2 regions of the Mesorhizobium sp. C264A genome follow, and region 2 is predicted to be linked to the other one. Evidence: predicted binding sites of a transcription regulator. Region 2 holds the regulator's gene; the other holds the start of a gene.
What was found. Region 2 encodes PhoB, which activates phosphate uptake and scavenging genes when phosphate is short. Its sites were predicted from a motif close to TGTCATNNANCTGTCAT; they were not measured.
Positions count from the first base shown of each region.

Region 1 (15,587 bases), 120 kb from region 2:
CCGTTTGTCGGTGTCGTCAAAGGCGATGCCTGAGAAAAGGCCCCCGACGCTGCAAATTTTCAGAAAAAGTCAACTTTTGCCCGCCAAATTCCGGCCCATGGCAAAGCTTCTGATCGTCGAGGACGATGAGTCCGTCCGCACCCTCGCCGCCCGCGCGCTCGAACGCGCCGGGCACTCGATCGATATCGCCGCCGACGGCGCGCAGGGGCTGGCGATGGTCAGTGCTGCAGGCGGCGGCTACGACCTCGTCGTCTCCGATATCCGCATGCCGGAAATGGACGGCATCGAGATGGCGATCGCCGCAGCCAGGCTTTTCCCTGACATGAAGATCCTGCTGATGACCGGCTATGCCGACCAGCGCGAGCGCGCCGAGGAATTGAACGGCATCATTATCGACGTCGTGCAAAAGCCTTTCACGCTGGCCGAAATCCGCTCGCGGGTCGACCAGGCGCTCGCCTGCTTCGCCTGACACGCTTCAGGCGGCATCCTGAGACGCGGCGAGGACAGGCGCAGCGCTCCGGCGCCGTTCGGTGTTGAGCGCCAGCAGACCGGCGCCGATGATCAGCGCCGCACCGATGGCGGTGGTCGAGCGCGGCACCTCGTCGAAGAACAGGAAGCCCCACAGCGGCGACCAGATAATCCCGGTGTATTCGAAGGTGGCGACGCGGTTGGCGGGCGCCAGCCTGTAGGCCTGTGACAGCAGGATCATGCCGGCCGAAGCGACGAACCCGCAGGCCGCCATCTTGAGGAAATCCGGTGTCGTCGGCCAGACCCACGGCCGCACCAGGAATTCGAGGCTGGGGTGGACAGCATGGGTTATGCCGGCAAGCCAGAATGTGCCGGCAACCGCAGCGGCGCCGACCAGATAGGCGCCGTTCTGGTAGAAGGCCATGACGGTGGAGGATTCGGTGTCGCCGATCTTGCGCGCCATCAGCTGTGAAAAGCCGTAGAGCAAAGCCGAGCCCAACGAAAGCAGCGCCGCCCAGTCGAACAGGCCGGCGCCCGGGCGCAGCATCACGACCACGCCCAGCATGCCGATCAGCACGGTGGCGAGAGCCTGCCAGGATACCCGCTCGCCGAGATAGGGCCCGGCTATCGCCATGATGAACAGGGGCGCCATGAAATAGAGCGCCACCGCGTCGGCGAGCGGCAAGGCAGCGATCGCCAGATAGTAGACCGTATAGGAGGAGAACTGGATGAAGGCGCGTATCGTCAGCAGGCCGAACCGCTTCGAGGCGATGGCCCGCAGGCCGACATCGGCGCGAACGAGAACGATCAGGATCGGCAAAGCGACGATCGAGCGGATCCACATCACCTCGGTCACGGGATAGCCGGCCGACACCGCCTTGACCAGCGGGTCCTGGAGCGAGAACACCAGCACGCCAAGGCACAGGCTGATGATGCCGAGAACGATCCGGTTGCGCATGTTGTTCTGCCGGCCCTTGCCTTAACTGCCCGCAGGCGCCCGGCCTGGGTAAAAAGAACCCGCCACCGTTTCGGGCAGCGGGTATGAGTGAGGACTCTTTGATTGGTCCGCAGCCGGTTTCGCGGCGGCATATCCAATGGGTGAGCGGACTATGCTGCGGCGTTTGACATGTTGCAAACGAATTGGAATGATACCAGAGATCAAATTTGCTTATGACGGATTCGATGCGGCCAACCCTCGACAGCGATCTCCTGCGCACCTTCGTCGCCATTGCCGAAGCGGGCAATTTCACCCGGGCGGCGGAGCAGGCCGGGCGCACCCAGTCGGCGGTGTCGATGCAGATGAAGAAGCTCGAGGAGCTGGTCGGCGACAGCCTGTTCGAACGCGGCTCGCGCGGCGTGGCGCTGACGCGCCGTGGCGGCGAGCTGATCGTCAATGCCCGCCGCATCGTCTCTCTGCTCGACGAGACGGCGGCATCGATGGCGGCGGCACCGCTTGGCGGGCCTGTGCGCATCGGCATTCCCGAGGAATATGGTCACGCCATCCTGTCGCGCGCGCTCGGCGCCTTCTCGAAGCGTCACACCAAGGTGGAGGTCACCGTGCGCTATGCACATTCGGGCGCCCAGCTGGCAGCGTTGGCGGCCGGTGAACTCGACCTCGCCGTGGTGTTCGAATGGCAGGATCCTTCCGGCGGCGAGGTGCTGATGCACGATCCGACCGTGTGGGTGACATCGAGCCTGCATCACATGCATGAGGAGCGGCCGGTGCCGATCGCGCTCTACAACCGGGCCGGCTGGTGCAAGGACTTTGCCATCAAATCGCTTGAGCAGCGTGGGCTGGCCTACCGTGTCGCCTATACCAGCGACACCACCGGCGGCCTGAAGCTCGCCGTCACCTCTGGCCTGGCGATCGCGCCGATCTCGCACAGCAATATTCCGGATGGCTGTCGTGAACTCACCGCCGCTGACGGGTTCGGCCATATCGATTCCTCGAATGTGGTGATGCACCGCAGCCCAAATGCCTCAGGCGAAGCTATCGACGGCATGCAGGAGGCGATCCGCGAGGCGTTCGTCAACCGGCCGGCTTAGTCTGTTGCATCCTCGTAGAAATGCAGGCGATTGCCGAAGGGGTCGCCGACCGACACTTCACGGGTCTGCCACGACGTGGTTTCGAGGCCCGGCCGGGCGTAGCGGTATCTCTTGCCGATCAGTTCGCGGTGCAATGCCGCGATGTCCTCGACCTTGATGCGCATGGCTATACCCGGCGCGCCGTCGCCATGATGTTCGCTCAGATGCAGGACACAGCCGTCGCGGATTACACCCATGTAGAGCGGCGCATTGTCGTCGAAGCGGTGCTCGAACTCGACCTTGAAGCCGAGAAAGTCGACATAGAATTCGCGTGCCTTGGCGATGTCGAAGATGCGCAGGATGGGCGTGACGGCACCGAGTTTCGGCATGGCGCTGATACCATTCAGTTCGACGGATGTTGCCTTGGAGGCTACTTCAGCTCCAGCAGCCGCTCGAGGTAGCTGCGCTCGATGTCGGGGCTGAGCGCGTTGCCGAGCCGCTTGCGAATCGCCTCGAGAATCTGGCGGGCGCGCTGCACGTCGATCTCGTCGGGCACCTTCACCGAATCGCCGAAATCGGGTCCGCGGCTGGCGCGCGGTCGGCCCAGCGGATCGCGGCCGGCGTCCTGTTGGCGGCCGCCTTCCTGGCTGCCGCCCTGGTCGCCCTGCATCGCCTGCAGCTGCTTCATCATCTCCTTGGCGCCCTTGCGCAGCGCTTCCAGCGCGCGACCCTGGTGGCCGACTGCCTGGTCGCCTTCGCCTTCGCCAAGCGACTTTTCGGCATTGCCCATGGATTTGCCAGCGTCGCCAAACCCCTCATTGGGTTGCATGCCCATGCCTTCCAGGCCCTTCTTCAGCTTGTCGAGTTCGCTCTGCAACTGGCCCTGGCCTTCCTGCAACTGCTTCATCGCATCGGCGAATTCCTGCGGTGTCATCGACTTCGGCCGGGCGAGAGGATCGCGATCCTTGCCGACGCCCGGCTGGTCCGGGTCGTCGCCATTGCCTTCGCCGGGCTGCTGATTATCTCCGCGCTGCATCTGGTCCATGCGGTAGGTGTCGTTCATCATCTCCTGCTGGCGGCGCATGATCTCGCCCAGCTTGTCCATCTGCTGGCGCATCTCGCTGTCCTGCTCGCCGCCCTGCTGCTGACGGCCGGCCTGCAGGTTGTTCATCATGTTTTCCAGCTGCGACAGCAGCTCCTGCGCCTTGTCGCGGTCGCCCGACTTCGCCAGGTTCTCGATCTGGTCCATCATGCGGTCGATATCACTCTGACGCAGTTCGCGACCATTCTGCTGCATCTGCGGCGCGTTCGGGTTCTGCTTGGCGCGCTCGGCGAATTCCTGCAGGAATTCGTTCATCGCCTCGCGCAGTTCCTTCATCGCCTTTTCGATCTCTTCGTCGCTGGCGCCGCGCTTGATGGCGTCCTGCAGCGCCTGCTGGGCCTGGCGGAGCCGCTTTTCGGCGGACGAGAGATTGCCTTCCTCGATGCCGAGCGCGATTTCCCAGAGATAGGCAACCTCGTTGCGCAACTGATCGTCGCTGTCCGACATCTTCAGCCGGCTGCGGGCGCTCATGATGGCGAGGTAATGCGACATGTTGTCGAACGTGTCCTCGGGCCGCAGCGTGATGGCGTCCATCAGGTCGAGCACGCGCGGCTTGGCATTGGCGTCGAGCGCCAGCAGGCGGCGCTGCTCGACCACCGCCCGCGCCAGCGGGTTGGCGAAGGGCCGCTCCGGCATCACAATAGTCTTGGTCTCGCTGGTCGCGGTGTGTCCGGCATCGTCGGTGGCGACAAGCGACAGCTTGATGCTGGCGCCGGCCCAGACGTGCTCGGTGAGGTCCTTGGTGGTCTTGGCGGCGTTCGCCTTGCCGCCGCGGCGCGGCAGCGCCAGCGGCAGGTCAGGCGGACCGTAGAGCGGATGCGCATCGGGCGCCGCCGGATCGGCCAGCGCGAAAACCGCCTTTGCGGTGGCCGCGCCATAGTCGTCGTCGATCTGGTAGTTGAGCTCGAAGGCGCCGTTGACGGCGCGCTTGGGCTCGCCGACGAAGCGGATCGTCGGCGGCTTGTCGGGGATCACCGCGAAGGCCCAGCGACCGAGATCGGCTTCGCCCGACTTCAGCGTCAGCGTGCCGTCGGCGGTCAGCTTGCCGGTGAACTGGCGCAGCTTGGGGGTCGCCGGGTTGACCGCCGCTGCCTTGACGGCCGCCACCTGTGGTCCCGACGGGTCGATGGCGCGAGCATTGCCGCCCTTGTCGGCAAAGGTTAGCGTTTCCTCGCCGGAGCCGCCGGTCACGCGCAGCGAGACGTCGCTGCCTTGCGGCACGGTGAAGGTGGCAACCGCCTGCTTGGCGTTGCCATCGATGACTGGCGCGGTCAAGAAGATGGGCGGCTTGCCGGTATAGGCCGGCGGGGTCACCCAGGCATCGATGCGCGGCGGTACGATGTCGCGCGCCGCATGGGCACTGAAACCATCGGACATCCTGCCGCCGGACGGTCCGAAGGAGAAGGCAAAAGCGGTGACCAACAGCAGCGCCGCCACGGCACGCAATGCCCACGGATCGCGCTCCGGCACGCGGGTACGCGGCAGGTCGGCGCCAAGGCTGCCGAGCTTGTCGGCCATGCGCTTTTGGTGTTCGCGCCACAACGCCTGGGAAAAGATGCTTTCCTTGCCGCTGGGACGGTCGGTCTGCACCAGCACCGGGCTGTGCTGCAACTGGTTGGCGGCCTCGATACGGCGGTCGATTTCAGCGGCGGATGGAAGCTTGAAGAAACGCAGCGGATAGAGCGCCGCCAGCGTGGCAATACCGAACGCCGTGACCAGGATAATGCGCGCAATGTCAGGCAGCCGGGGGAAAAGGCCGAGCCAGGAGAGGCTGAGAAACAGGCTGGCGACGATGAGCAGCGGCAGAAGCAGCGGCCAGCCGCGCTCGACCGTCATCGAGACCCGTGTCGCCAGCCGGCTCAGGGCAAGCCGCCCGGCCAGGCTGCGATCGCCACTGGAAATGGTGCGTTCCGTCATCGGCCCTTCCTACCCGGGCGGGATAGCCCGGACTCAACAAGCAGAAGTTTACCAGCAAACACGGCAAAGGCGAGGCGGTTCCGGAAAACTTGAAAAGCTTTGACGGGGTTGCGTCCCACTTCAGTCGAAGCAAGGTTTAGAATTTCGCCGGATCGGTATTCGAGCCGCATACAAGGACGGCGATCCGCTCGCCCGGCGCCGGCGTGTAGCGGCCGGACAGCAGCGCTGCGAAGGCCGCTGCGCCGCCCGGCTCGGCGATGATCCGCACCCGCTCCCACAGCGCCTTTTGCGCGGCGATGATGGCGTCGTCGGTGACCAGGATGGAGCGTTCGACGAAGGCCTCGGCGATCGGGAACATCATCTCGCCGACGCGTTTGGGCGCCAGCGAATCGGCGGCGACGCCTTCGGCCGGCGCATCGACGGGGTGGCCGGCTTCGAAGGCGTGATGCAGCGTCGGCGCGCCTTCGGGCTCGATGGCGATGATCCTGATGCGGCCGGCAAACCAGGCGGCGATGCCGCCGATCAGGCCGCCGCCGCCGACAGCGACCAGCAGCGTGTCGATGTCGGGCAGATCGTTTTCGATTTCGAGGCCGAGCGTGCCTTGGCCGACCAATGTTTCCTCCTGGTTGAAGGCATGGATCTGCAGCGCGCCGGTCTTTTCAGCAAAAGCCTCGCTGGCGGTCAGCGCCTCGGCATAGCGGGCGCCGCCGACGATCAGTTCGGCGCCGTAGCCGCGGATGCGCTGCAGCTTGGCCGCCGGGCTGACTTCGGGAACGAAGATCGTCGCCTTGTGGCCAAGCCGCATGGCGGCATAGGCGACCGCGGCGCCATGATTGCCGCCCGAAGCCGCAACCACGCCGGCCGCAGGCACCGGCCGTTCGAGCAGATTGGTGAAGGCGCCGCGCGCTTTGAACGAACCGGAATGCTGCAGGCATTCGAGCTTGAGGTCGACCGCCAGCGGCGGCCGGTCGAAATCGGCCATGTCGACGCGCAGCACCGGCGTGTGCCTGATATAGCGGCGGATGCGCGGTTCCATCGCGGCGATGCGTTCGCGCGTGACGGTGTTGCCGTTCGTCATGACCATCTCCTTGGGATTGACAGCAATTAGTAACTTGGCAAAATGGCTAAATGCAAGAGGTTGATGTCTTCAAGGCGATGGCCAACGAACGCAGGCTGCAGATCCTCGACTGGCTGAAGGATCCGCAGGCGCATTTCCCGGCCCAGGCAGATGGCGATCTGGTCGAGGACGGCGTTTGCGCGCTGCTGATCGCGGAGAAGCTCGGCATTACTCAGGCGACGCTCTCCGAACATATGCGCGTGCTTACCCAGGCCGGCCTGCTGCGCCCCAAGCGAATCAAGCAATGGACGTTCTACCGCCGCGACGAGGACAGGATCGCCGACACAAGGATGCTCATCCAAAACCGGCTGTAGCGCAGCCGCCGTGCCGGCTCCTATGCAAGCCAGTCGGGCACCGAATCCAGGCCGATCAGCTCGTCATAGGTCTGGCGCCGGCGCACGACGTGGAAACGGTCGCCGTCGACCAGAACCTCAGGCACAAGTAGGCGGGTGTTGTAGGTGCCGGATTGCACCGCGCCATAGGCGCCGGCGGTGGTGACGGCAATTAGGTCGCCAGACTTGAGCCGGGGCAGGTCACGGTCGAGGCCGAGATAGTCGCCTGTCTCGCAGACCGGGCCGACGACGTCGACCGCCATGCGCGGCGTGTCGGCCGGCGGCTGCACCACCGGCTTGATGTCGTGGAAGGCATCGTAGAGCGTCGGCCGGATCAGATCGTTCATGGCGGCGTCGACGACGAGGAAGTTCTTGGCGTCGCCTTCCTTCACGAAGATCACTTCCGAGACCAGAATGCCGGCATTGCCGACGATCAGCCGGCCCGGCTCGAACATCACCTTCACTCCAAGCTTTGTCAGATGCTTCCTGACGATCTCGGCATAGGCATCGGGCAAAGGCGGCGGGCTGTTGTCGGTGCGGTAGGGGATGCCGAGGCCGCCGCCGAGATCGACATGCTCGACGGCGTGGCCATCGGCGCGCAGCGCGCCGACCAGTTCCGCCAGAAGCGCGAAAGCATCGTCAAAGGGCTGCAACTCGGTGATCTGGCTGCCGATGTGGGTATCGATGCCGATGGGCTTGGTGCCCGGCAAACTGGCCGCGCGGGCATAGACCTGGCGCGCCCTTTGCCATGGAATGCCGAACTTGTTCTCGGCCTTGCCGGTGGAGATCTTCCTGTGCGTCCTGGCGTCGACATCCGGGTTGATGCGCAGCGAGACCGGCGCCACCTTGCCGAGCGCGGTGGCGCGGGCCGACAGCAACTCCAGCTCCGGCTCGGATTCGACATTGAAGCAGAGAATGCCGGCCTCGAGCGCAAAATCCATTTCGCGCGCGGTCTTGCCGACGCCCGAGAATACGATCTTGCTGGCCGGGATGCCGGCGGCGAGCGCGCGGCGCATTTCGCCTTCCGAGACGGTATCGGCGCCGGCGCCGAGCTTTGCCAGCGTCCGCAGCACCGCCTGGTTGGAATTCGCCTTCAAGGCGTAACAGACCAGCGTGTCGAGACCGGCAAAAGCCCCGGCGAACACCCGGTAGTGTCTGGTCAAGGTTGCCGTCGAATAACAATAGAACGGCGTGCCGACGCTTGCGGCGATGTCTGGTATCGGCACGTCCTCGGCATGGAGCACGCCGTCGCGGTAGTCGAAATGGTTCACGAGAGTGTTTCCGGAAGTTGGAGCACGAGACCTGGTTAGCACGAGACCTGGTCAGAAAGACCAAGCCGGTCTCATCGGCCCTAGATCAGCGGGTCGAGGATGAATTTCTTGTCCACGACCGGTTTTTCCGGCTCCGGCGGCACCGGCTGTTTGGCGCGCTCGGCGTCCTTGCGGGCCTGGACGGCCGCTTCATAGGGCGTGTCGAGACCAGCCTTACGGCCGCAAGCGGTCACGGCAGCCATCGCCGTCAGCAGCGTCAGCGTCACCAAAATCCTGCTTGCGGTCATCGATCCATCCGTCCGAAACTTTATGTGCTGCGCTTTTAACCGAGTTTTAGGCGCATTGCACCCCGGCATCATGCCTTGGCGATGCGCTTTTTCCAGCTGCGGATCTGCTTCCTGACCTCCGACGGCGCCGTGCCGCCGAAACTGGTGCGGCTCTTCACCGAATTCTGCACCGCCAGAACCGAGAAGATGTCTGCCGTCATGCCGGGGTTGATCGACTGCAGATCCTCCAGCGACAGCTTTTCAAGGCTCACCTTCTTCTCTTCGGCCAACGCCACTGCGCCGCCGGTGACATGGTGTGCCTCACGGAAGGGCAGGCCCAGCGTTCGCACCAGCCAGTCGGCGAGGTCGGTCGCGGTCGCGTGGCCCGAGCTGGCGGCCTTCTTCATGGCGGCGGCATTGACCGTCATGTCGCGCACCATGCCGGTCATCGCCGCCAGCATCAGATCGAGCGTCTCGGCGGCGTCGAAGACCGATTCCTTGTCTTCCTGCATGTCCTTGCCATAGGTCAGCGGCATGCCCTTCATCACCGTCAGCAGCCCGACGAGATGGCCGGTGACGCGGCCGGTCTTGCCGCGCACCAGTTCGGCGGCGTCCGGGTTCTTCTTCTGCGGCATGATTGAGGAGCCGGTGGAGAAACTGTCCGACAGTCTGACAAAGCCGAATTGCGGCGTCGACCAGATGATGATTTCTTCGGCGAGCCGCGACAGATGCGTGGCGGAGATCGCCACCAGGCTCAAAAACTCCAGCGCGAAATCGCGGTCGGAGACGCTGTCCAACGAATTGCGCATCGGCTCGCGGAAGCCGAGCGCCTTGGCGGTCTTGTGGCGATCGATCGGAAAACTGGTGCCGGCAAGCGCTGCCGCGCCGAGCGGGCTTTCATCCATCCGCTCGATGGCGTCGCGGACGCGCGACAGGTCGCGCGAAAACATCTCGACATAGGCCATGCAATGGTGGCCGAAGGTCACCGGCTGCGCCGCCTGCATGTGGGTGAAGCCGGGCATCACGGTCGCCGCATGCTCCTCGGCGCGATCGAGCAAGGCTGAGATCAGCCCCTTCAGCGCCTCGGCGACGCGAAAGCACTCGTCCTTGACCCAGAGCCGGAGATCCACCGCCACCTGGTCATTGCGCGAGCGGGCGGTGTGCAGGCGGCCGGCGGCCGGGCCGATCAGGTCGGCAAGGCGGGCCTCGATGTTCATGTGAATGTCTTCCAGCCGGGTCGAGAACTCGAACGTGCCGGCCTCGATCTCTTTCAGGATCGTGTTCAGCCCGTGAGCGATTTTTTCTTGATCGGCCGCCGAAATAATGCCCGTTTCAGCCAACATCTCGCTGTGGGCGATCGAACCTCTTATGTCTTGGGCATAGAGTTTGCGGTCGAACGAAATCGACGCGTTGATCGCTTCCATGATCGCGGCCGGACCCGAGGCAAAACGTCCGCCCCACATCTGGTTGCTGGCCTTCTTGTCGCTCATCGCTATAACCCGTGCTCCGGAGCAGTCTTAGAAAATGGCAGACGGTAACAGATACTTCCCGGCCCCGCGCCTGATCCTCGCCGCTTTGCTGGCGGGCGTGCTGGCCGGCGCGGTCGCGGTATATGTCAGCGAGAGCGGGTCTGGCAACAACGCAGCCACCGGCAGCGCACCTGCGGCCGGCGCGGGCAACAGCAAGGACGACGTCGCCTGCGCCGCCAAGAGCGACCGCGCCAAAAAGGTTGCCGCCGCGGCCACCGGCCAGGTGGCGGCATTGCTGCCCGCCGATCCGCCGCAATCGCTGAAAAGTCTCGCCTTCAACGGTCCCGACGGCAAGCCGATGACGATCGCCGATCATGCCGGCAAGACCGTGCTGCTCAACCTGTGGGCGACGTGGTGCGCGCCCTGCCGTGCGGAAATGCCGGCGCTCGACGCCTTGCAGAAGGAAAAGGGCAGCGATGCCTTCGAAGTGGTCGCGGTCAATGTCGATGCCGGCGACGATGTGAAGCCCAAGAAGTTCCTCGCCGATATCGGCATCGGGTCGCTCGGCTACTACCGCGATTCGACGCTGGCGCTGTTCAACGACGTCAAGACGCGCGGCTTGGCGCTAGGCCTCCCCGTCACCATGCTGATCGATGGCGAAGGCTGCCTGGTCGCGCATATGAACGGACCGGCCGAATGGTCGGGACCGGATGCCAAGCGCCTGGTCGAGGCCGCACTCGCCCCTTAGAGCGGTTCACCGTTTCGTCGAAACGGCTACCCGCGCTAACTTTTTTGTTTCGACGCAATTTCGGACGGAAAACCGTTTCACACTAATTGCTCTAGGCTGAGCGCAGGGCCGCCGCCGGCGGCAGCATCAAGATGCTGCCGCCGCGTTGTTTGACGCCGGCGTCGTCTTGTGCCGCCGGTGCCGCTACGCCGGTCAGTTCGCTGAACGCCTCGATCGGGCTGGGCCGGCCTAGATAGTAGCCCTGGCCGATCTCGCAGGCCTCGGCGTCGAGGAATTTCAGCTCGCCCAGCGTCTCGACGCCCTCGGCCAGAACCGGCAGGCCGAGACCGCGGCCAAGCCCCAGAACGGCGCGCACGATGGCTGCCACCTGGCCGTTGCTGTCGACTGATTTGATGAATGAGCCGTCGATCTTGATCTTGTCGAAGGGGAAGGCGCGGAGATTGGACAGCGAGGAGTAGCCGGTGCCGAAATCGTCCATCGCCACACGCACGCCAAGCGCCTTCACCTGGCGCAAGGTCGCCAGCGCGCGCGGCATGTCCTTGACCAGCGCCGTTTCGGTGATCTCGAGTTCGAGCCTGCCGGGCGTCAGGCCGGAGCCGAGCAGGACTTCATGCACCTTGCGGCTGAAATTCGGATTGTGGAGCTGCACCGCCGAGACATTGACCGCGACGGTGAGAGGGTTCTTCCAGCGCGCTGCCTCGGCGCAGGCCGTCGCCAGCACCCATTCGCCGATCTGGATGATGACGCCGCTGTCTTCGGCCACCGGGATGAAGGTCGCCGGCGACACGTCGCCGCGCTGCGGATGGCGCCAGCGGATCAGCGCTTCGAACCCGACCATCCGCCCGCTGCTGATCTCCTTTTGTGGCTGGTAGACGAGGCGAAACTCATCGCGCGCCATGGCCTGGCGCAGTTCGTGCTCCATCACGCGCCGGTCTCGCGCCTCGGCGCCCATCGAGGCCTCGAAGTAACGGTAAGTGTCCTTGCCCTCGGCCTTGGCGCGGTAGAGCGCGGTGTCGGCGTGGCTGACCAGGAGTGTCGGCTCATCGGCGTCGAGCGGATAAAGTGCAATGCCGATGCTGGCCGACACCAGCCCGCCACCGACCGACAGCCGGTTTTCCTCGCGCATGGCCGCCAGCACCGCCTCGGCGATGCGGCCGGCCGCCTGCGGATCGGGAAGGTTCGGAGCGATGATGGCGAACTCGTCGCCGCCGAGACGCGCCAGCATCTGTCCGTGGCGGAGCACGGCGGAGGCGCATAGCGCCACCTTCTGCAGCATGGCATCGCCGGCGCCATGCCCGAACAGGTCGTTCACTTCCTTGAAGCGGTCGAGGTCGAGCAGCAGCAGCGCAAGATGCCCACCCTTGCCGCCGCGGTCCATTGCGGCAATTTCGGCCTCGAGCCGGCCGGAGAAACTGCGGCGGTTGGGGAGCTCGGTCAGCGGGTCGAAATGGGCGAGGCGCAGGATCTCCTGCTCGGCCTTCCGGCGTTCGCGGATGTCGCGCACGGCGACAACGCTGTGCCGCTTGCCGCAATAGTCGATGCTTCTGGCGATAAGTTCGACGGGGATGGTGGCGCCGTCATGGGCTCTGAGTTCGGCTTCCTGTGCCTGTCCGCTGCAGTCGGACATGCCGGCCGCGGTGCGTTCGCCGAAGAGATCGCCAAGCAGCATGGCGTTCAGCACTTCCGGCGCAATGCCGGTGAGTGCCGCGATGCTGTCATTGGCGCTGACGATGCGGGCGCCATCGCAGACGATCAGCCCCTCGACGGCGGCGTTGGCGAGGCCGTGCATGCGCTCGGCCTCGAGCTTGTGACGCCGGAAGCGAAGGTCGATCCACAATGCTGCGGCTGAAAGCACCAGGATAGCCAGGCTGACTGCAGCGGCGGCGAAGGCCTGCGACACCGGTTCGACCGTGAACTGCGATATCTCGATGGAGGAGTCCGGGAAGATCGACACCGCGCCCATGGCGATGAAGTGCAGGCTGCAGATCGCCAGCGTCAACAGGATGGCGGCGGCGATTGTGGCCTGCATGGACGGCCGTCGCAACACCACCAGCAGCGCCAGCGCGGCGAGGGTGACGCCTGTCAGCACCGAGACGCCGACCAGCAGCGGGTTCCAGACGATGCGCCCTTCGACCTCGAAGGCGGCCATGCCGATATAGTGCATGGCGGCGATACCAGCGCCGAGGACCGCGCCGCCGACCAGAGGGTAGTCGATGCCCCGGCGCAAGGTGGCGATCCACATGCCCGCAGCGGTCAGGGCGACGGAACCGGCGAGCGAAAGCGCCGACATTTCCGTATTGTAGGCGTTGGGGATTCCGGGAGAAAAGGCAAGCATTGCGATGAAGTGCGTCGCCCAGATACCGAAGCCGGTGGAAGTGGCTGCTATCATCAGCCAGGTATAGCGGTTGCGCTCGCTCGAGCGGTCGACATGGCGAAGCAGGTTGACCGCCGAGAAGGAAGAAATACCGCAAATGAGCGCTGCCAGTGCGACCAGTCTCAGATCGTGCTCATGCACGATACAATTATAGACCGTCAGCATCTCGCCCCACCTGCTCTCCCACAGCAATCAAGCCGTCCACTTGATTAGTATGCCACGCTTGACGAAGAATCGGTTATGCGAACTACAACTACAGCGGGTTTTTCGGGTTGTACGTTGCGGCGATCCTGTCTCATTCCAGACGCACGGTTACAGCAGCGCCTGGCGCGATGCCGCTCGGCCGATCTCGATCTGGCCGAGCGCCGGTTTGGCGGCCGCACGGTGCAGGTGCGTGGCGCTGTCACGCGGGCCCTTCACGCATCGCTGGGCGGTCGGCGATCCTTGCAGGCCCACCATGCCCCATTCTATCGCTGAGCCGGCTTGGCATTTCTCTCGGTCCTCGTTGCAAGGCGAGGGGGCGCGAAGTTAGCCGGGTATGAAATTCACGAAACAGCAACAAATCCGTTGTCCGATTGTCATCAGAGACACATATTGCGTTCGCGGGAGCGCCCCTTTCGCCAATGACAAACGGGAGATGAAACATGAAGTTGTTCGGCTTTGCGGCCGGTGTTGCCGCCACCTTGACCCTGCTTTCCACCACCTCCGCCTTCGCCGCCACCCAGATCAGTTGGTGGCATGCAATGACCGGCGCCAATGCCGAGGTGGTCGACAAGATCGCCAAGGATTTCAATGCCAGCCAGAGCGACTATGAAATTCTCCCTGTTTTCAAGGGCACCTATCCCGAAACGCTGAATGCCGGCATCGCTGCCTTTCGTGCGGGGCAAGCGCCCGACATCATCCAGGTGTTCGACGTGGGTACCGGCGTCATGATGGCCGCCGAAGGTGCGATCAAGCCGGTGGCCGATGTGCTGACCAGCGCCGGCGTGACCTTCGACAAGAGCCAGTATTTGCCCGGCATCGTCGGCTACTATTCGAAGCCGGACGGGACCATGCTGTCCTTCCCCTATAATTCCTCGTCGCCCATCCTCTACTATAACAAGGATATCTTCCAGAAGGCCGGGCTTGATGTGAACAATCCGCCAAAGACCTGGAACGAGGTGTGGGAAGCCGCCAAGAAGATCAAAGCGAGCGGCGCCGCTTCCTGCGGCTATACCTCGACGTGGTTGACCTGGATCCACCTTGAGGCCTTCGCTGCCTGGAACGACGTTTCCTATGGCACCAACCAGAACGGACTTGCCGGAACCGACGTCGAGCTCAAGATCAATGCGCCGATCTTCGTCAATCATTTCCAGGCGCTCGCCGACCTGGCCAAGGACGGCACCTTCAAATATGGCGGCCGTACATCCGAAGCCAAGCAGATCTTTCTTGCCGGAGAATGCGGCATCTTCACCGAATCGTCGGGGGGTCTCGGTGACATCGTCAAGTCGGGCATGAACTACGGCATCGGCCAGCTTCCCTATGATAGTGACGCCAAGGGCGCGCCCCAGAACACCACGCCGGGCGGCGCCAGCCTGTGGGTGTTCGGCAACAAATCGGACGAGGAATACAAGGGCGTCGCGGCGTTCTTCTCCTACCTGTCCAAGACCGAAGTGCAGGAGTATCTGCACCAGAAGTCGGGTTATCTGCCGGTGACGCTCGCTGCCTATGAGGCGACCAAGAAGTCCGGCTTCTATGACAAGAATCCGGGCCGTGAGACGCCGATCCTGCAGATGCTGGGCAAGGCGCCGACCGAGAACTCGAAGGGCGTGCGCCTCGTCAACCTGCCGCAGGTGCGCGACATCGAGAACGAGGAGTTCGAGAAGATGCTGGCCGGCCAGCAGACTGCGCAGCAGGCGCTCGACAACGCGGTCGCACGCGGCAACAAGGCGATTCAGGAAGCGATCGGAAACTGAAGCGATTTGTCAGTTGAACCTCGTCCACGCGGACCCGCGTGGACGATTTCCTGCACAGCGAGGGAATCACCCTGTCTCCACGCGTCGTCTTTCCCAACAAGACCCTGCCTTATCTGCTGGTGGCGCCGCAACTCGCCATTACGCTGATCTTTTTCTACTGGCCGACGGGGCAGGCGCTCTACCAGTCGATGCTCAGGGGAGACCCGTTCGGGCTGAAGAGCAAGTTCGTCGGGCTCGCCAATTTTCGCAAGGTGCTGGCCGACCCGGCCTACCTCAACTCGATCAAAGTTACGCTGGTGTTCTCTCTGGCGACCGCGATGGTCGCCATGGGTGTGGCCCTGTTGCTTGCCGTCATGGCCGAGAAGGTGGTGCGCGGCAAAGGCCTTTATCGCACGCTGCTGATCTGGCCGTATGCGGTGGCGCCGGCGATTGCCGGCATGTTGTGGCTGTTTCTGTTCAACCCCTCGATCGGTTCGCTGGCCTACGCGTTGAGAGGTCTCGGCATCGCCTGGGATCCCTTGCTTAACGGAAACCAAGCCATGA
Region 1 is NZ_JAMYVY010000002.1:2,018,259-2,033,845, forward strand. It holds gene hpt (hypoxanthine phosphoribosyltransferase) at 1-33, shown strand, start outside; gene NKL04_RS28955 (response regulator) at 98-469, shown strand; gene NKL04_RS28960 (DMT family transporter) at 476-1,426, opposite strand; gene NKL04_RS28965 (LysR family transcriptional regulator) at 1,651-2,514, shown strand; gene NKL04_RS28970 (glyoxalase superfamily protein) at 2,511-2,882, opposite strand; gene NKL04_RS28975 (TIGR02302 family protein) at 2,924-5,512, opposite strand; gene NKL04_RS28980 (threonine/serine dehydratase) at 5,649-6,590, opposite strand; gene NKL04_RS28985 (ArsR/SmtB family transcription factor) at 6,641-6,943, shown strand; gene lysA (diaminopimelate decarboxylase) at 6,964-8,232, opposite strand; gene NKL04_RS28995 (hypothetical protein) at 8,313-8,519, opposite strand; gene argH (argininosuccinate lyase) at 8,588-9,988, opposite strand; gene tlpA (thiol:disulfide interchange protein TlpA) at 10,023-10,715, shown strand; gene NKL04_RS29010 (bifunctional diguanylate cyclase/phosphodiesterase) at 10,807-13,254, opposite strand; gene ugpB (sn-glycerol-3-phosphate ABC transporter substrate-binding protein UgpB) at 13,734-15,044, shown strand; gene ugpA (sn-glycerol-3-phosphate ABC transporter permease UgpA) at 15,116-15,587, shown strand, end outside.
Region 1: ugpB (sn-glycerol-3-phosphate ABC transporter substrate-binding protein UgpB) is a predicted target of PhoB. The motif match lies at 13,655-13,671, and genes of this name have one in related genera.

Region 2 (15,587 bases):
ATCGTGCGCAAGAACCGCGTCGGCATGCCCAGTGGCCGCAACTATGTCGCCGGTTTCCTGTTCGACATTTCCGACATGAAGCGCCGCGAGACCGAGGCCGAGGACGCGCGCAAGAACCTCGCCACGGTGCTGGAGTCGCTGCCGGCGGCCGTCATCATCTATGACCGCGACGACAAGTTCATCTTTGCCAATCGCAAGCTGCAGGACACGCTGCCGGCGCTGAAACCGGCATGGCAGCCCGGCCGCACCTTCCGCGAGGCGTTGGAACTTGGACATTCCGTGGGATATTTCCGCTTCAGTGGCGATCCGGAGACCGACAAGCTCTATGACGGCGATCGAGACATCTGGCTGGATGCCATTCTCGCCCGCTACCGCCTGCCGAACTCCTCCTACGAACGGAGCAATCCCGACGGCCGCTGGTATCAGGTCTACGATATGCGCACCGAGGACGGCACCTTCATCGGCGTGCGCGTCGACATCTCGGAGATCAAGAGCCGCGAAAAGGCGCTGCAGGAAAGCATGCGCCAGATCGACCTGTTCCGCCACGTCATGGACGAACTGCCGGTCGCCGCCTTCATCAAGGCGCAGGATCTGAGCATGGAATTCGTCAACAAGGCCTGGTGCGCGCTGACCGGCATCCCCAAGGAGGAGGTCATCGGCCGAACCGATCTCCAGCTTTTCGGCATAGACGACGCCGAAACCTACACCCATGACGACACCCAGGTCGTCGTCACCGGCCGCGGCCGCGAGATCGAGGAGCCCGTTACCCATCGCGACGGCACGGTGCGGCAATTGATGACGCGCAAGAGCCGGCTGGTGGCGCTCGATGGGTCGGTGCACCTGGTCGGGTCCAGCACCGACATCACCGACGTCAAGGCGCGCGAGCAGGCGTTGGAAGAGAGCATGCGCGAGAACGAGGTGTTCCGCAATCTCATCGACAACGTGCCGGTGTCGATCTACGCCAAGCGCTCCGACCTCAGGCAGTTCTACGTCAACAAGGGCTGGTGCGACCTCACCGGCCTCCGCAGGGAAGACGCGATCGGCAAGACGGACATCGAGATTTTCGGCGAGGACGGCGAAGCCTTCGTCAACAGCGATCTCGCCGTGCTGCGCACAGGCGATACACAGGAGATCGAGGAAACGGTGACGCTTGCCGACGGCAGCGTGCGCCACCAGTTCGCCCGCAAGGGCGCGATGATCGCGTCCGATGGTTCGCTCTATCTGATTGGGTCGACCACCGACATCACCGAACTGAAGCTGCGCGAGGCCGAACTGCGCGAGGCGCGCCAGCGCGCCGTACTGGCCGACCGCGCCAAGTCGGAATTCCTGGCCAATATGAGCCACGAGATCCGCACGCCGATGAACGGCGTACTCGGCATGGCCGAGTTGCTGGCCAAATCCGACCTCGATCCCAAGCAGAAGACGTTCACCGACATCATCGTCAAATCGGGTAACGCGCTCTTGACCATCATCAACGACATACTGGACTTCTCCAAGATCGATGCCGGACAGCTGGTGCTCGACCCTGCGCCCTTCAACCTGCCCGAAGCGATCGAGGATGTGGCGACGCTGATATCGACGCGCGCCAAGGAGAAGGACCTCGAGCTCATCGTGCGCGTCGAGCCGGGCCTGGAAAGCCTGTTCGTCGGCGATGTCGGTCGCATGAGGCAGATCGTCACCAATCTGGTCGGCAACGCGGTGAAGTTTACCGACGAAGGCCACGTGCTGGTCGACGTGACCGGACAAAGGGGGCCGACGGGGACAAAGCTTACCGTTTCGGTCACCGACACCGGCATCGGCATTCCGCAGCAGAAACTGAAGCTCGTCTTCGAAAAATTCAGTCAGGCCGACACCTCGTCGACCAGACGCCACGAAGGCACGGGGCTCGGGCTCGCCATCACCTCGCGGCTGGTCGAGTTGATGGGCGGCGAGATCGGTGTCGAGAGCGCCGAAGGCAAGGGCTCGACCTTCTGGTTCACCGTGACATTGCCCAGGGCCGAGGAACAGACCGGACGGCGGATCATGCCGGTCGACGTGACCGGCTCACGGGTGCTGATCGTCGACGACAATGCCGTCAACCGATCGATCCTGAGCGAGCAGATGGCGTCATGGACCTTCGATTCCTGCGCCGCCGAAAGCGGACCCGAAGGGCTCAAGGTGCTGGTCGCCGCGGCTGCCTACGGCGTGCCGGTCGATTGCGTCGTGCTCGATTATCAGATGCCGGGGATGAGCGGCGCCGAGATGGCGCGCGTCGTGCGCAGCACCGCAGGGCTGGCCGACACGCCGATCATCATGCTGACTTCGGTCGACCAGTCGCTCGCCAACACCAGCTATCGCGATCTCGGCATCGACGCCCAGCTAATCAAGCCGGCGCGTTCCTCGGTGCTTCTGGAAACGCTGGTCGCCACCATCCAGCGGCACCATCACAATATCACAGACGGCCGTGTGCTGCCGGCGGCAAGCAGCGGTTCCGGCGGCGGCAGGAACGAACCGTCGCCGGCAAAGCCGCCGCTCGCTGCCTCGGAACGCGCCCTGCTGCAACCGCCGCCGGTTCGTGCCCGCGCCCGGGCCGCCGGGGATGAACGTCGGCTCGACATCCTCGTTGCGGAGGACAATGAAGTGAACCAGATGGTGTTCACCCAGATAATCGGCGAAACCGGCTACAGTTTCGAAATCGTCGGCAACGGCCGCAAGGCGCTTGATGCCTTCGGCCGGCTTAATCCGCGCATGATCCTGATGGACGTCTCGATGCCGGAGATGAACGGGCTCGAGGCCACCGCCGCAATTCGCCGGCTGGAAGAACATACGGGTATGCATATCCCGATCGTCGGCGTCACCGCGCATGCCTTGAAGGGCGACCGTGAGCGCTGCCTGGAAGCCGGCATGGACGACTATCTGCCCAAGCCGATCAGCCCCAGGGCGCTGCTCGAAAAGGTCGAGCGCTGGGTCGGCATATCAGGCGAAGCCCAACGAGACGCTGGATAGCAACCTGCGGCGCCGGCCGGGATTCGGCCGCGCCGCAACAGCCAAGGCTATGGTGCGATCGCACCATATCAAAGCTGGCGCCCAGTCAGGACAATGGTCGCAACGAAACCGCTCATTCAGTTACGGGCGGGAGCAAGCGACCGCCGACAAGAAACAGCGTCGAATCTACCCCAACGGACCTGTTTTTGGCGATGGCTCGGCCAAAATTCGCTCTGGCCACGGGCAACGCGCTCCCGTCCGGTTTTTCTTTCTCGGCATCGCGGCCTGCGATCTGCCGGGACTTGATGCCAGCACGAATCGCGCAAGCGTCTGATTCCAGCGGCAACTTCCATCCCCACAAACCGGCTTAAAGGCTGCGGCTCACGAGGCGTCTGTGCGACGTTACCGGGCTGACACGAAACTGTCATGCGACTGTAATAATCGAAGGCTATTGGCCTCAGCGGGCGCCGGTTTGAAGAGGGCGCCAAGAGACCATCTTCCGAACAGGAGCAGGCCACATGAAGAAATTCCTCGTTACGGCATCGGCCGTGGCGGTAGCGTTCGCCGCATCGTCCGGTGTCGCCGCTGCGCGTGACCAGATCCAGGTCGCCGGTTCGTCGACCGTGCTGCCTTACGCCAAGATCGTCGCCGAGCAGTTCGGCGAAACCTTCACCAACTTCAAGACCCCGGTGGTCGAGTCCGGCGGCAGCGGCGCCGGCATCAAGGAGTTCTGCAAGGGCGTCGGCGAAGACACGATCGACATCGCCAACTCCTCGCGCCCGATCAAGAAGGACGAGCTGAAGTCCTGCGCCGACGCCGGCGTCAAGGACGTCCAGGAAGTCCGCATCGGCTATGACGGCATCGTCTTTGCCACCGACATCAAGGGTCCGGACTGGGCGCTGGTTCCCGCCGACATCTACAAGGCGCTCGCCGCCAAGCTGGTGGTCGACGGCAAGCTGGTCGACAACCCGAACACCAAGTGGAACCAGGTCAATCCGAAGCTGCCCGACTGGGATATCGCCGCCTATATCCCGGGTGAGAAGCACGGCACCCGTGAAGTGTTCGAGACCAAGCTGCTCGACGCCGGCTGCGACAAGGCCGCTTTGAAGGCTGCCGGCATCGCCGACGACAAGGAAATCGGCAAGACCTGCATCGCCATCCGCAAGGACGGCAAGGCTGTCGACATCGATGGCGACTACACCGAGACGCTGGCCCGCATCGACTCCAACAAGACCGGCGTTGGCGTGTTCGGCCTCGCCTTCTACGAGAACAATGCCGACAAGCTGAAGGTCGCTACCGTGGAAGGCATCGTGCCTTCGACGCAGACCATCGCCGATGGCACGTACCCCGTGTCGCGGCCGTTGTTCTTCTACGTCAAGAAGGCGCATCTGGGCGTCGTTCCCGGCCTCAAGGAATATGTCGAGTTCTTCCTTGATGACCAGATGATCGGCCCGGAAAGCCCGCTCGCCCAGTACGGCCTGGTTTCCGCTCCCGACGCCGAACGTCAGGGCCAGCGCGACGCCTTCGCCGCCGGAAAGACAATGTAATCAACCGACCGGATCAGGGCGCGGACCAAATCCGCGCCCTGATTTCGCCGCTTGCCGCAACGGCGGCGGCGATCTGAATTTTCCCTGGGGTGGGTGATGTCGTCCTTGCTCGTACTCGCCATAGTCATTGCCATAGGCGTGGTCGCTTTTGTGATCGGCCGCCAGCGCGCCGCGGCGCAGGATACCGGCAAGGTCAAGCCGCATTCGCGCGCGCATTATCATGGCTGGTGGGCCTTTCTGATCGCGGTCCTGCCTGCCGTCCTTTTGCTCGCCGTCTGGGATATCGGCTCTTCCTTCTATCTCGACCGGCATATCCATGCCGCTTTGCCCGAGCGCACCGCCGACACAAAGGTGGCCAGCGAAGCGCTCGACGCCAGCCTGGTGAAGAGCCTGGCCAAGGGCCTGCGCCGGCTCGATGGCGATACCGCACTTCCCGCTACTTTCGCCGAATTGCAGCCGCTGCTCGCCGCCAAGGGCGTGGCACTGGCCAGCGACACCCAGGACTATATGATTCCGATCGCGGTCGAGGCGAACCAGGTCCAGGACCGGCTCGGCCTGTTCAGCGCCGTGCTGACCTTCGCGCTGTCGGTCGCCGGCGCCTTCTATGCGCTGAGGCAGATCGCGCCGCGCGCCAGGGCGCGCAACAACGTCGAGAAGCTGATGCTGTGGGGGCTGCTTGCGGCCTCGACCATCGCCATCCTGACCACGGTCGGCATCGTGCTGTCGATGCTGTTCCAGACCATCACCTTCTTCGAGAGCGTGTCGCCGATGAGCTTCTTCTTCGGAACGGTGTGGGATCCGCGTTTCGCCGCCGCCGGTTCCGGCGGCAGCCAGGGTCAGTTCGGCCTGATCCCGCTACTGGCCGGCACGCTCTACATCGCCGCCGTTGCGCTTCTGGTCGCAGTGCCGGTCGGGCTGATGTCGGCGGTCTACATGTCCGAATACGCCTCGCGCAGCGTCCGGTCGGTGGTCAAGCCCGCGCTTGAACTGCTGGCCGGCATCCCGACCATCGTCTACGGCATCTTCGCCGTGGTCACGCTCGGACCGTTCCTGCGCGACCTCTCGGCAGCCCTCACCGGCGGCTCTCCCTTCATCCAGGGCCAGAGCATCTTCACCGCCGGCCTGGTGATGGGCGTCATGCTGATCCCGGTCGTGTCCTCTTTGTCCGACGACATCATCACCGCGGTGCCGCGCGCAATGCGTGACGGCTCGCTCGGCCTCGGTGCCACGCGCTCCGAGACGATCAAGCGGGTGATCCTGCCGGCGGCACTGCCCGGCATCGTCGGCGCCATCCTGTTGACGGCGTCGCGCGCCATCGGCGAGACGATGATCGTCGTGCTGGCGGCGGGCGTCGCCGCCAATCTGACGGCCAATCCGTTCGAGGCGATGACGACCATCACCGTCAAGATTGTCAACCAGCTGACCGGCGATCTCGAGTTCAACTCGCCGCAGACGCTGGTCGCCTTCGCGCTCGGCCTGACGCTGTTCGCGCTGACGCTGGTGATGAACATCGTCGCCCTCTACATCGTGCGCAAGTACCGGGAGCAGTACGAATGACCGACATCCCCCTGGACACGATGGCGGGTGCCGTCGCGCGTCCGCGCCGCGACATCGGGCTGAAGGCGCGCTATGCCGCCGAACGCCGGTTCCGCATCTATGGCGTGATTGCGATCTCGGTGGGCCTGGCGTTCCTGGCCATCATGCTGATCACCATCGTCTCGAAAGGCTACACCGCCTTCTGGCAGACGACCGTGACGCTGCCGGTGACCTTCGACGAGAAGGTGATCGATCCCTCCGGCAAGCGCGCCACCGACCCTACCGTGCTGATCAAGGCGAACTATCCCAAGCTCGCCGAAAACGCGCTGGTGGCCAAGCTCGGCATCGATCCGGCCAACAAGCCGATGATGCTGAAGCTCAAGGGCTTCCTGTCGGAAGGCGCCCGCGTCCAGCTGCGCGACATCGTCTCCGCCGATCCGTCGGTGATCGGCAGGACGCGTGACGTCGACATCCTGGCTGCCGCGAACCTCGACTCGGCCTTCAAGGGTCAGATCGACCTCGGCGTCGATGAAGCGCGCCGCAAGGTGTCCAACCAGCAGATCGACTGGATGAACAAGCTTAAAGCCGACGGCGTGATGGCCGAGCATTTCAACACCGGCCTGTTCACCTATGGCGCCTCCAGCCGGCCCGAAACGTCGGGCATGGGCGTGGCGATCATCGGCTCGTTCTACATGATGGTGATCGTGCTGTTGCTGGCGCTGCCGATCGGCGTCGCCGCCTCGATCTATCTCGAGGAATTCGCCAAGAAGAACCGCTTCACCGACCTGATCGAGGTCAACATCAACAATCTCGCGGCGGTGCCGTCGATCGTCTTCGGCCTGCTCGGCCTTGCCGTGTTCATCAACTTCCTCGGCATGCCGCGCTCGGCTTCCTTCGTCGGCGGCCTGGTGCTGACGCTGATGACGCTGCCGACCATCGTCATCGCCACGCGCGCCGCCCTTGCCGCGGTGCCGCCGTCGATCCGCTCGGCGGCGCTCGGCCTCGGCGCCTCCAAGATGCAGATGGTGTTCCACCACATCCTGCCGCTTGCCGCTCCGGGCATCCTTACCGGCACCATCATCGGCCTGGCGCGTGCGCTCGGCGAGACAGCACCGCTGCTCTTGATCGGCATGGTCGCTTTCGTCGCCGATTATCCGACGACGCCTTTCGATCCGGCGACCGCGCTGCCGGTGCAGATCTATATGTGGGCAAACGAGGCTGAGCGCGCTTTTGTCGAGCGCATGTCCGGCGCCATCATCATCCTGCTCGTCTTCCTCATGGCCATGAACATCACCGCGATCGTGCTTCGGCGCCGGTTCGAGCGGCGCTGGTAGAAAAAAGGCAATTTGGTATGAACATCATGACCGAACAGTCCCTTGAAAATGCAGTGGGCGACAAAATGAACGCCAAGTCGAACGAAGTCATCAAGATGCGCGGCGACAAGGTCGGCGTCTTCTACGGCGAGAAGCAGGCGTTGTTCGACGTCAATCTCGACGTCCGCCAGAACCAGGTGACGGCGCTGATCGGCCCGTCCGGCTGCGGCAAGTCGACCTTCCTGCGCTGCCTCAACCGCATGAACGACACCATCGATTCGGCGCGGGTGACCGGCAAGATCACGCTCGATGAAGACGACATCTACGACAAGAACATCGATGTCGTCGAACTGCGCGCACGCGTCGGCATGGTGTTCCAGAAACCCAATCCGTTCCCGAAGTCGATCTACGAGAACGTCGCCTACGGCCCGCGCATCCATGGGCTGGCCAAGCGCAAGTCCGACATGGACCAGATCGTCGAGCAGAGCCTGAAGAAGGCGGCGATCTGGAACGAGGTCAAGGACCGCCTGCAGGAGCCCGGCACCGGCCTGTCCGGCGGCCAGCAGCAGCGCCTGTGCATCGCGCGCGCCATCGCCGTGTCGCCGGAAGTGATCCTGATGGATGAGCCCTGCTCGGCGCTTGATCCGATCGCCACCGCCCGTGTCGAGGAGCTGATCGACGAACTGCGCCAGAACTACACGATCGTCATCGTCACCCATTCGATGCAGCAGGCGGCGCGCGTGTCGCAGCGCACGGCGATGTTCCATCTCGGCTATCTCGTCGAGGAGGGCGCAACCGACAAGATGTTCACCAACCCCGACGACAAGCGCACCCAAGATTACATTACCGGCCGCTTCGGCTGAACCTTCCGGCGGGTGAATTTCAGGCACGAGGACCAAGATCATGGGTGAACATACCGTCGCCTCCTTCGATGAAGAGCTCGGGCAGATCAGCAAGCTGATCCGCGACATGGGCGATCTGGCAGGCTCGATGGTCAGCGGCTCGACCAGGGCGCTGCTCAATTCGGACAATGCGCTGGCACAGCGTGTCGTTTCCGACGACGCCATCATGGATGCGCGCCAGCGCGAACTGGACGACCGCGCCATCACGCTGATCGCCAAGCGCCAGCCGATGGCCAACGATCTGCGCGCCGTGGTCGGCTCGATCCGCATGGCCGGCGACCTCGAGCGCATCGGCGATCTCGCCAAGAACATCGCCAAACGCGTCGGCACCGTGGGCTTGAGCGTCACGCCGCGCGACCTCTCGCACTCCATCGATGCCATGGCGCAACTGGTGCTGATCCAGGTGCAAGGCGTCGTCGAGGAATATGCCGCCACCGATGCGGCAGCTCTTGCAAAACTCAGGAATGACGACGAGCGCATCGACGTCAAATACACGTCCGTGTTTCGTGAGCTCTTGACCTACATGATGGAAGACCCTCGCAACATCACCGCCTGCACGCATCTCTTGTTCTGCGCCAAGAATCTTGAGCGCATCGGCGATCATGTCACCAACATCGCCGAAAATGCGTATTATGTGCTGACCGGCCAGCAATTGCCCGCCAATCGTCCGAAGCAGGACGAGACGGCGATGGCCACGCCGGCCTGATGAGGGTGAACTGCCTATGATCGCGCCACGCATCATGGTCGTGGAGGACGAGGAGCCACTAGGCGTGCTCCTCCGCTACAACCTCGAATCCGAAGGCTATCAGGTCGAGGTGGTGACACGCGGCGACGAGGCCGAGATCCGCCTGCAGGAAAACGTGCCCGATCTCCTGGTGCTCGACTGGATGGTGCCGGCTGTTTCCGGCATCGAGCTCTGCCGGCGGCTTAGAGTGCGGCCCGAAACCGAGCGGCTGCCGATCATCATGCTGACCGCGCGCGGTGAGGAAAGCGACCGCGTGCGCGGCCTGTCCACCGGTGCCGACGACTATCTGGTCAAGCCATTCTCGACGCCGGAGTTCATGGCGCGCGTGAAAGCGCTGCTGCGCCGCGCCAAGCCGGAAGTGCTGTCGAGCGTGCTCAAGGTCGGCGACATCGTGCTCGATCGAGAATCGCACCGGGTCTACCGCAAGAAGAGCGAGATCAGGCTCGGACCGACCGAGTTCCGGCTGCTCGAATTCATGATGCGCCATCCCGGCCGCGTGTTCTCGCGCAGCCAACTGCTCGACAATGTCTGGGGCGAGACGATCTATATAGACGAGCGAACCGTCGACGTGCATGTCGGGCGGCTGCGCAAGGCCGTCAACAACGGCCGCATGCCGGATGTCATCCGTACCATTCGCGGCGCCGGCTACGCTATTAGGGAAGACTAGGATGCTGCGCGTCGCGCCGTTGCCGGCCATTCAGGCGACATGCTTGCCGGATTTCGCCTGAATGCCCGGCGCGAAAATCTCCTGGTCGACGAAGCCGAGCGCGCGCATGGCGCAGCCTTCGCGGATCAGCGGCAGCTCGTTGGGCTCGGTGTCGAAGGAGATCGATTTCGAGTGCTGGCCGCCGGCGGTCTGGGCGATCGCTTCGCGCAATGCCGGTTCGATCAGGTCGAAGGCGGCGGCGCTGACGCCGACCATGGCGACGGGTGCCGGATCGATCAGAGCAAACAGGCTGCCGAGGCCGAAGCCGAGCGCCTCACCGGCCCTGCGATAGGCTTCGCGCTCCGGGCCATCGGTTTCGCGGGCGCGCGCGGCGAGTGCGCGCATATCAGCGTCGCCGATATCGACCGGCTCGGCATCCTCGCCCATCATTTTGGCGCTGCGCCAGATGGCGTAGTTTCCGGCATAGGCCTCGACGCAGCCGCGCCGCCCGCAGCGGCAGAGCGCGCCGCCCGGACGGTGGATCATGTGGCCGAACTCGCCGCCCGAGGAATGGGTGCCGGTGAACAGTTCGCCTTTCAGCACCAGTCCCATGCCGATGCCGTGCGACAAGAGGATGGCGATAAAGTTGTCGCGGTAGCGCTCGGGCTGGCGCCATTGCAGCGCCACCGCCATCATATTGCAGTCGTTCTCCATGGTGGCCGGAATGCCGAATTCCACTTCCAACATGTCGGCGAAGGCAATGTCGGTCAGTGGCGTGATTGGCGACCACAGCATGGCGCGCGCCTGCGAATCGGTGATGCCCTGGATGCCCATGGCAATGCGGGCGATGCTCTGGACATCGAGGTCGGGATCCTCAAGCCGCCGCCGGACGATTGCTACGCATTCGCCAATCAGCTCGTCGCGCGGCTTGGTCAGCGTGTCCAGCCGGCGCTGTTCCTCGGCGACGACGTGGCCGGCATAGTCGATGACGGTGACGGACAGGAAATTGAGCGACAGCACGACGGTCATCACCGCCGCCGCTTCCGGGTTGAGGCCAAGGCCGACCTGCGGCCGGCCGCGTTTCAGTGCGCCTGTCTCGCCAGGTTTGCCTTCAATCAGGACGCCTTCTTGAATCAGATCAGACGAGATTGCCGATATGGTCGAGTGGCTGAGGCCGGTGGTCGCCGCAATCTCGGTCCGCGACGGCTGGCCGGCCCGGCGCACGGCCGAAATCACCATGGCACGGTTGCGACGGCGCAGATCGTCGTGGCGGATTCCAACCGACATTTGTTTCCTCCCGGCCTCCTCGCGCCTCATGATAGTGAAGGCGTTCGACGGCACCAGCCAAATATTGGCAGACGCCGGCAGCCCTGTCATTGTTTATTGCGGACCTCGAAAAAATTCGGCAAGGCCATCAGAATCCATCAGAATCGATGTTGACAGCGCCTTATCATTGAACCAGTATTTTTTCGAGGCTCGAAAAAATAGGGCCTCTGTGTGCCGGCCCTCGGGCCAGTTTTGTCGCGCCGCACGCGGCGCAGGGAGGATTATGATGAACAGATTTGCAGCCGCCATGCTGGCGGGTGTCGCCATGTCGCTGGCGCTGATGTCGGTCGCGCAGGCGAAGGACAAGGTCATCGGCGTGTCGTGGTCGAACTTCCAGGAAGAGCGCTGGAAGACCGACGAGGCGGCGATGAAAACGGCGATCGAGGCTGCCGGCGACAAGTACATTTCGGCCGACGCGCAGTCCAATCCCGGCAAGCAGCTGACCGACGTCGAAAGCCTGATCTCGCAGGGCGCCAACTCGCTGATCATCCTGGCGCAGGACGCCTCGGCCATCGGCCCGGCGGTGCAGAAGGCGCTGGACGAAGGCATTCCGGTCGTCGGCTATGACCGCCTGATCGAGAACAAGGACGTCTTCTACCTGACCTTCGATAACAAGGAAGTCGGCCGCATGCAGGCCCGCGAAGTGTTCAAGGCGAAGCCCGAAGGCAACTATGTCTTCATCAAGGGCTCGGGCTCGGATCCGAATGCCGATTTCCTGTTCTCGGGCTCGATGGAAGTGCTCAAGGAAGCCATCGACTCGGGCAAGATCAAGAATGTCGGCGAGGCCTATACCGATGGCTGGCTGCCGGCCAATGCCCAGAAGAACATGGAACAGTTCCTGACCGCCAATGACAACAAGGTCGATGCCGTGGTTGCGGCCAATGACGGCACCGCCGGCGGCGTTGTCGCCGCGCTGACGGCGCAGGGCCTTGCCGGAACGGTTCCGGTCTCCGGCCAGGACGGCGACCATGCCGCTCTGAACCGCATCGCGCTCGGCACGCAGACGGTGTCGGTGTGGAAGGACGCGCGCGAACTCGGCAAGAACGCCGCCGAGATCGCCTCGCAGCTTGCCGATGGCAAGAAGACGGGCGACATTGCCGGCGCCAAGGACTTCACCACGCCTGGCGGCAACACCGTCAAGTCGCTGTTCCTGACCCCCGTCGCGATCACCAAGGACAACCTCAACGTCGTCATCGACGCCGGCTGGATCAAGAAGGACGAAGTCTGCACGGGCGTCGCCGCCGGCAGCGTCGCGGCTTGCAACTGATCTCGACGACTTGAAGAAATGAGGCGCCGCGGCTGTCAAGCCGCGGCGTTTTCTCTACGAGAATTGTGTGTTTCCGCCATCGGCGGCAAACTTCTAGGCTGTGGTCCGGCATCCGCGCCAGACGGCAAGCCGCTGGAGGACATCATGACCGACACGACCTCAAATCCGCAGGCCGATACGGCACGAGCGTCTGAACTCGGCGCGGTCGCCCGGTTCCTGAAAGCGACCGAGCTCGACACGCGCATGCTCGGCATGGTCGGCGCGCTGCTGGTCATCTGGGTCGGCATACATATCCTGTCGGGTGGGCTTTTCCTGACGCCGCGCAATCTTTGGAACCTGTCGGTGCAGACGTCCTCGGTCGCGATCATGGCGACCGGCATGGTATTGGTCATCGTGATGCGCAACATCGACCTTTCGGTGGGCTCCGTCGAAGGCGTGATCGGCATGATCATGGGCGTGGCACAGGCCGAATTCCTGATTCGCGTCATCGGCTTCCAGCTTGGAAACCCCTGGCTCTGGATCGTCGCGCTTGCCGCCGGCGTGGTGCTTGGTCTGCTGATCGGCGCGTTCCAGGGCTTCATCATCGCCTATATGCAGGTTCCGGCCTTTATCGTGACGCTTGGTGGCCTGCTGGTCTGGCGCGGCATGGCATGGCTCATCACCAGCGGGCGCACGGTCGCGCCACTCGACGCCACCTTCCAGCTGATGGGCGGCGGACCACGCGGCTCGATTGGCGCCGCTGCCAGCTGGATCGTCGGCATTGTCGCCTGCGCGGCGGTCGCCTTCGCGCTGCTCAACGGTCGCTCGCAGCGCAAGCGCTTCAGCTTTCCACTGCGCCCCGTCTGGGCCGAGACCTTGCTTGGCGTGGTCGCTTGCGCGGCCATCCTCGGCGCCGTGTGGATCGCCAATTCCTATCCATGGCCGATCGGCATCGTGCGCCAGTACGCACAGCAGAACGGCATCACCGTTCCCGAAGGCGGGCTGTTCATCGCGCATGGCATCGCCATACCGGTGCTGATGGCGGTGATTGTCGGCATCATCATGACGTTCATCACCAAGCGCACGCGTTTCGGCCGCTATGTCTTCGCCATCGGCGGCAATCCGGAGGCAGCGGAACTCGCCGGCATCAACACGCGCTGGGTGACCATGAAGGTGTTCATGATCATGGGTGTGCTGGCTGCAATCAGCGCGGCGATCTCGTCGGCCCGTCTCAATGCGTCAACCAATGCGCTGGGCACACTGGACGAGCTTTTGGTGATCGCGGCCGCTGTCATCGGCGGCACGTCGCTCGCGGGCGGCGCCGGAACGGTGATGGGCGCCATGCTCGGCGCGCTTCTGATGCAGTCGCTGCAATCCGGCATGGTGCTGCTCGGCATCGACTCGCCGCTGCAGAGCATTGTCGTTGGCGCTGTCCTGGTCATCGCCGTCTGGCTCGACACCGTCTACCGCAAGCGCGTCTAGGGAGGAACGATTATGGAAAAAACGGCTCCCACCGGTACGCCACTGATCGACATGCGCAACATCTCGATCGCGTTCGGTGGCATTCGCGCCGTCGACGATGCGTCCATCGATCTTTTCCCGGGCGAAGTGGTGGCGCTGCTTGGCCACAACGGCGCCGGTAAGTCGACGCTGATCAAGATCCTGTCGGGCGCCTACAAGCGCGATGCCGGCCAGATCTTGGTCAACGGCCAGGAGGCCTCGATCTCCAATCCGCGCGACGCCAAGAAATACGGCATCGAAACGATCTACCAGACGCTTGCGCTGGCCGACAATGTCGACGCTGCCGCCAACCTCTTCCTCGGCCGCGAACTGATGACCGCGTGGGGGACACTCGACGATGTCGCCATGGAGGCCGAGGCGCGCAAGGTGATGGGCCGGCTCAATCCGCGCTTCCAGCGGTTCAAGGAGCCGGTAATCAAGCTGTCGGGCGGCCAGCGCCAGTCGGTGGCGATCGCACGCGCCATCCTGTTCAACGCCCGCATCCTGATCATGGACGAACCGACGGCCGCGCTTGGGCCGCAGGAGACGGCGCAGGTCGGCGAACTGGTCAAGCAGCTCAAGGCCGACGGCATCGGCATTTTCCTGATCAGCCACGACATTCACGACGTGTTCGAGCTTGCCGACCGAGTCTGCGTGATGAAGAACGGCCAGGTCGTCGGCACCGCGCGCACCACCGATGTGACCCAGGACGAAGTGCTCGGCATGATCATCCTGGGAAAGTGCCCGCCCGGCGCCATTCCCGGTCCGGGTGCGCTGAAGATCGCGGCCTGAGACCACGCTATCGTCAGCTGTCATGTTCACTGATGCTCGAGATCGATAAGCCGGCTAAATATGCATGATATGCCAGCTGTCATTATGGCTTAGCCGCGCCATTGTCTTGCCGCGGCGACTTGCCCATAAAGGTCCCGAACCGTCCATGGGCCTGCGTTGAAGAAGTTTTTCCCGATCCTTGCCTTCATTGCCGTTGCACTGATCAGCCTGACGATGGCGGGCTTCGCCTATTTCGCGACCCAGGAAGCGGCGCGCATCAAGTTCGAGGCGACGGCCGACGACGCGCTCAACCGCATCGAAAGCCGTATCGATCTGCATCTGTCACTGCTGCGCTCGACGCAGGCGCTGTTCGACGCCCGCAATGGCGAGATTTCAGGTAGCGAATTCAAGGCCTTCTTCAGCGCCCTCGATGTCGATAACAATTTCGCCGGCCTGCGCGGCATCGGCTATCTCAGGCTGGCCAAGACCGGTGACGAAGCGGCGGTCGAGCGCGACATGTTGCGCGACCGCGGCGCCGCCCACACGGTCTATCCGGACACGACACAGCCATGGCGCACGCCCGTCGTGCTGTTCGAGCCGCTCGACCCTGCCAACGAATCCACCATCGGCTACGACATGTTCACCGAGCCGGTGCGGCGCGAGGCGATCGAAAAAGCGATGGCCGATGACGCACAGCACGCAAGCGGTCTGGTCCAGCTCGGCCAGGACACTGGCGCGGCGCAGACCTTTACCGGTTTCCTGGTCTTCGTCAGGCTCAATGTCGAAACCGCGCCGGATGGTATCAATGCGTCCAGATCATCGACATCAGGCCTTCTCTACGCGGCCTTCCGCGCCCGCGACCTGTTCCAGACCGCGCTCAGCCGCACGCCTTTGCTGCCGGTCAACACCGCGGTCTATGACGGCACGGCCGACGCCGACAATCTTCTGTTCCAGTCGGAAACGCCGCCGGTTGCGAGCTTTGGCGACAGGCTGTTGGTGACGCGCAAGATCATCGTCGCCGGTCGGCCGTGGACGGTGCTGTTTCGGCCGACAAGTGCATTTTCGCAACCGTCCTCGCGCGCCATTCCGGT
Region 2 is NZ_JAMYVY010000002.1:1,901,672-1,917,258, forward strand. It holds gene NKL04_RS28380 (PAS domain-containing hybrid sensor histidine kinase/response regulator) at 1-2,985, shown strand, start outside; gene NKL04_RS28385 (substrate-binding domain-containing protein) at 3,483-4,511, shown strand; gene pstC (phosphate ABC transporter permease subunit PstC) at 4,608-6,068, shown strand; gene pstA (phosphate ABC transporter permease PstA) at 6,065-7,381, shown strand; gene pstB (phosphate ABC transporter ATP-binding protein PstB) at 7,399-8,223, shown strand; gene phoU (phosphate signaling complex protein PhoU) at 8,264-8,968, shown strand; gene phoB (phosphate regulon transcriptional regulator PhoB) at 8,985-9,674, shown strand; gene NKL04_RS28415 (ROK family protein) at 9,705-10,940, opposite strand; gene xylF (D-xylose ABC transporter substrate-binding protein) at 11,206-12,246, shown strand; gene NKL04_RS28425 (sugar ABC transporter permease) at 12,391-13,707, shown strand; gene NKL04_RS28430 (ATP-binding cassette domain-containing protein) at 13,720-14,517, shown strand; gene NKL04_RS28435 (CHASE domain-containing protein) at 14,674-15,587, shown strand, end outside.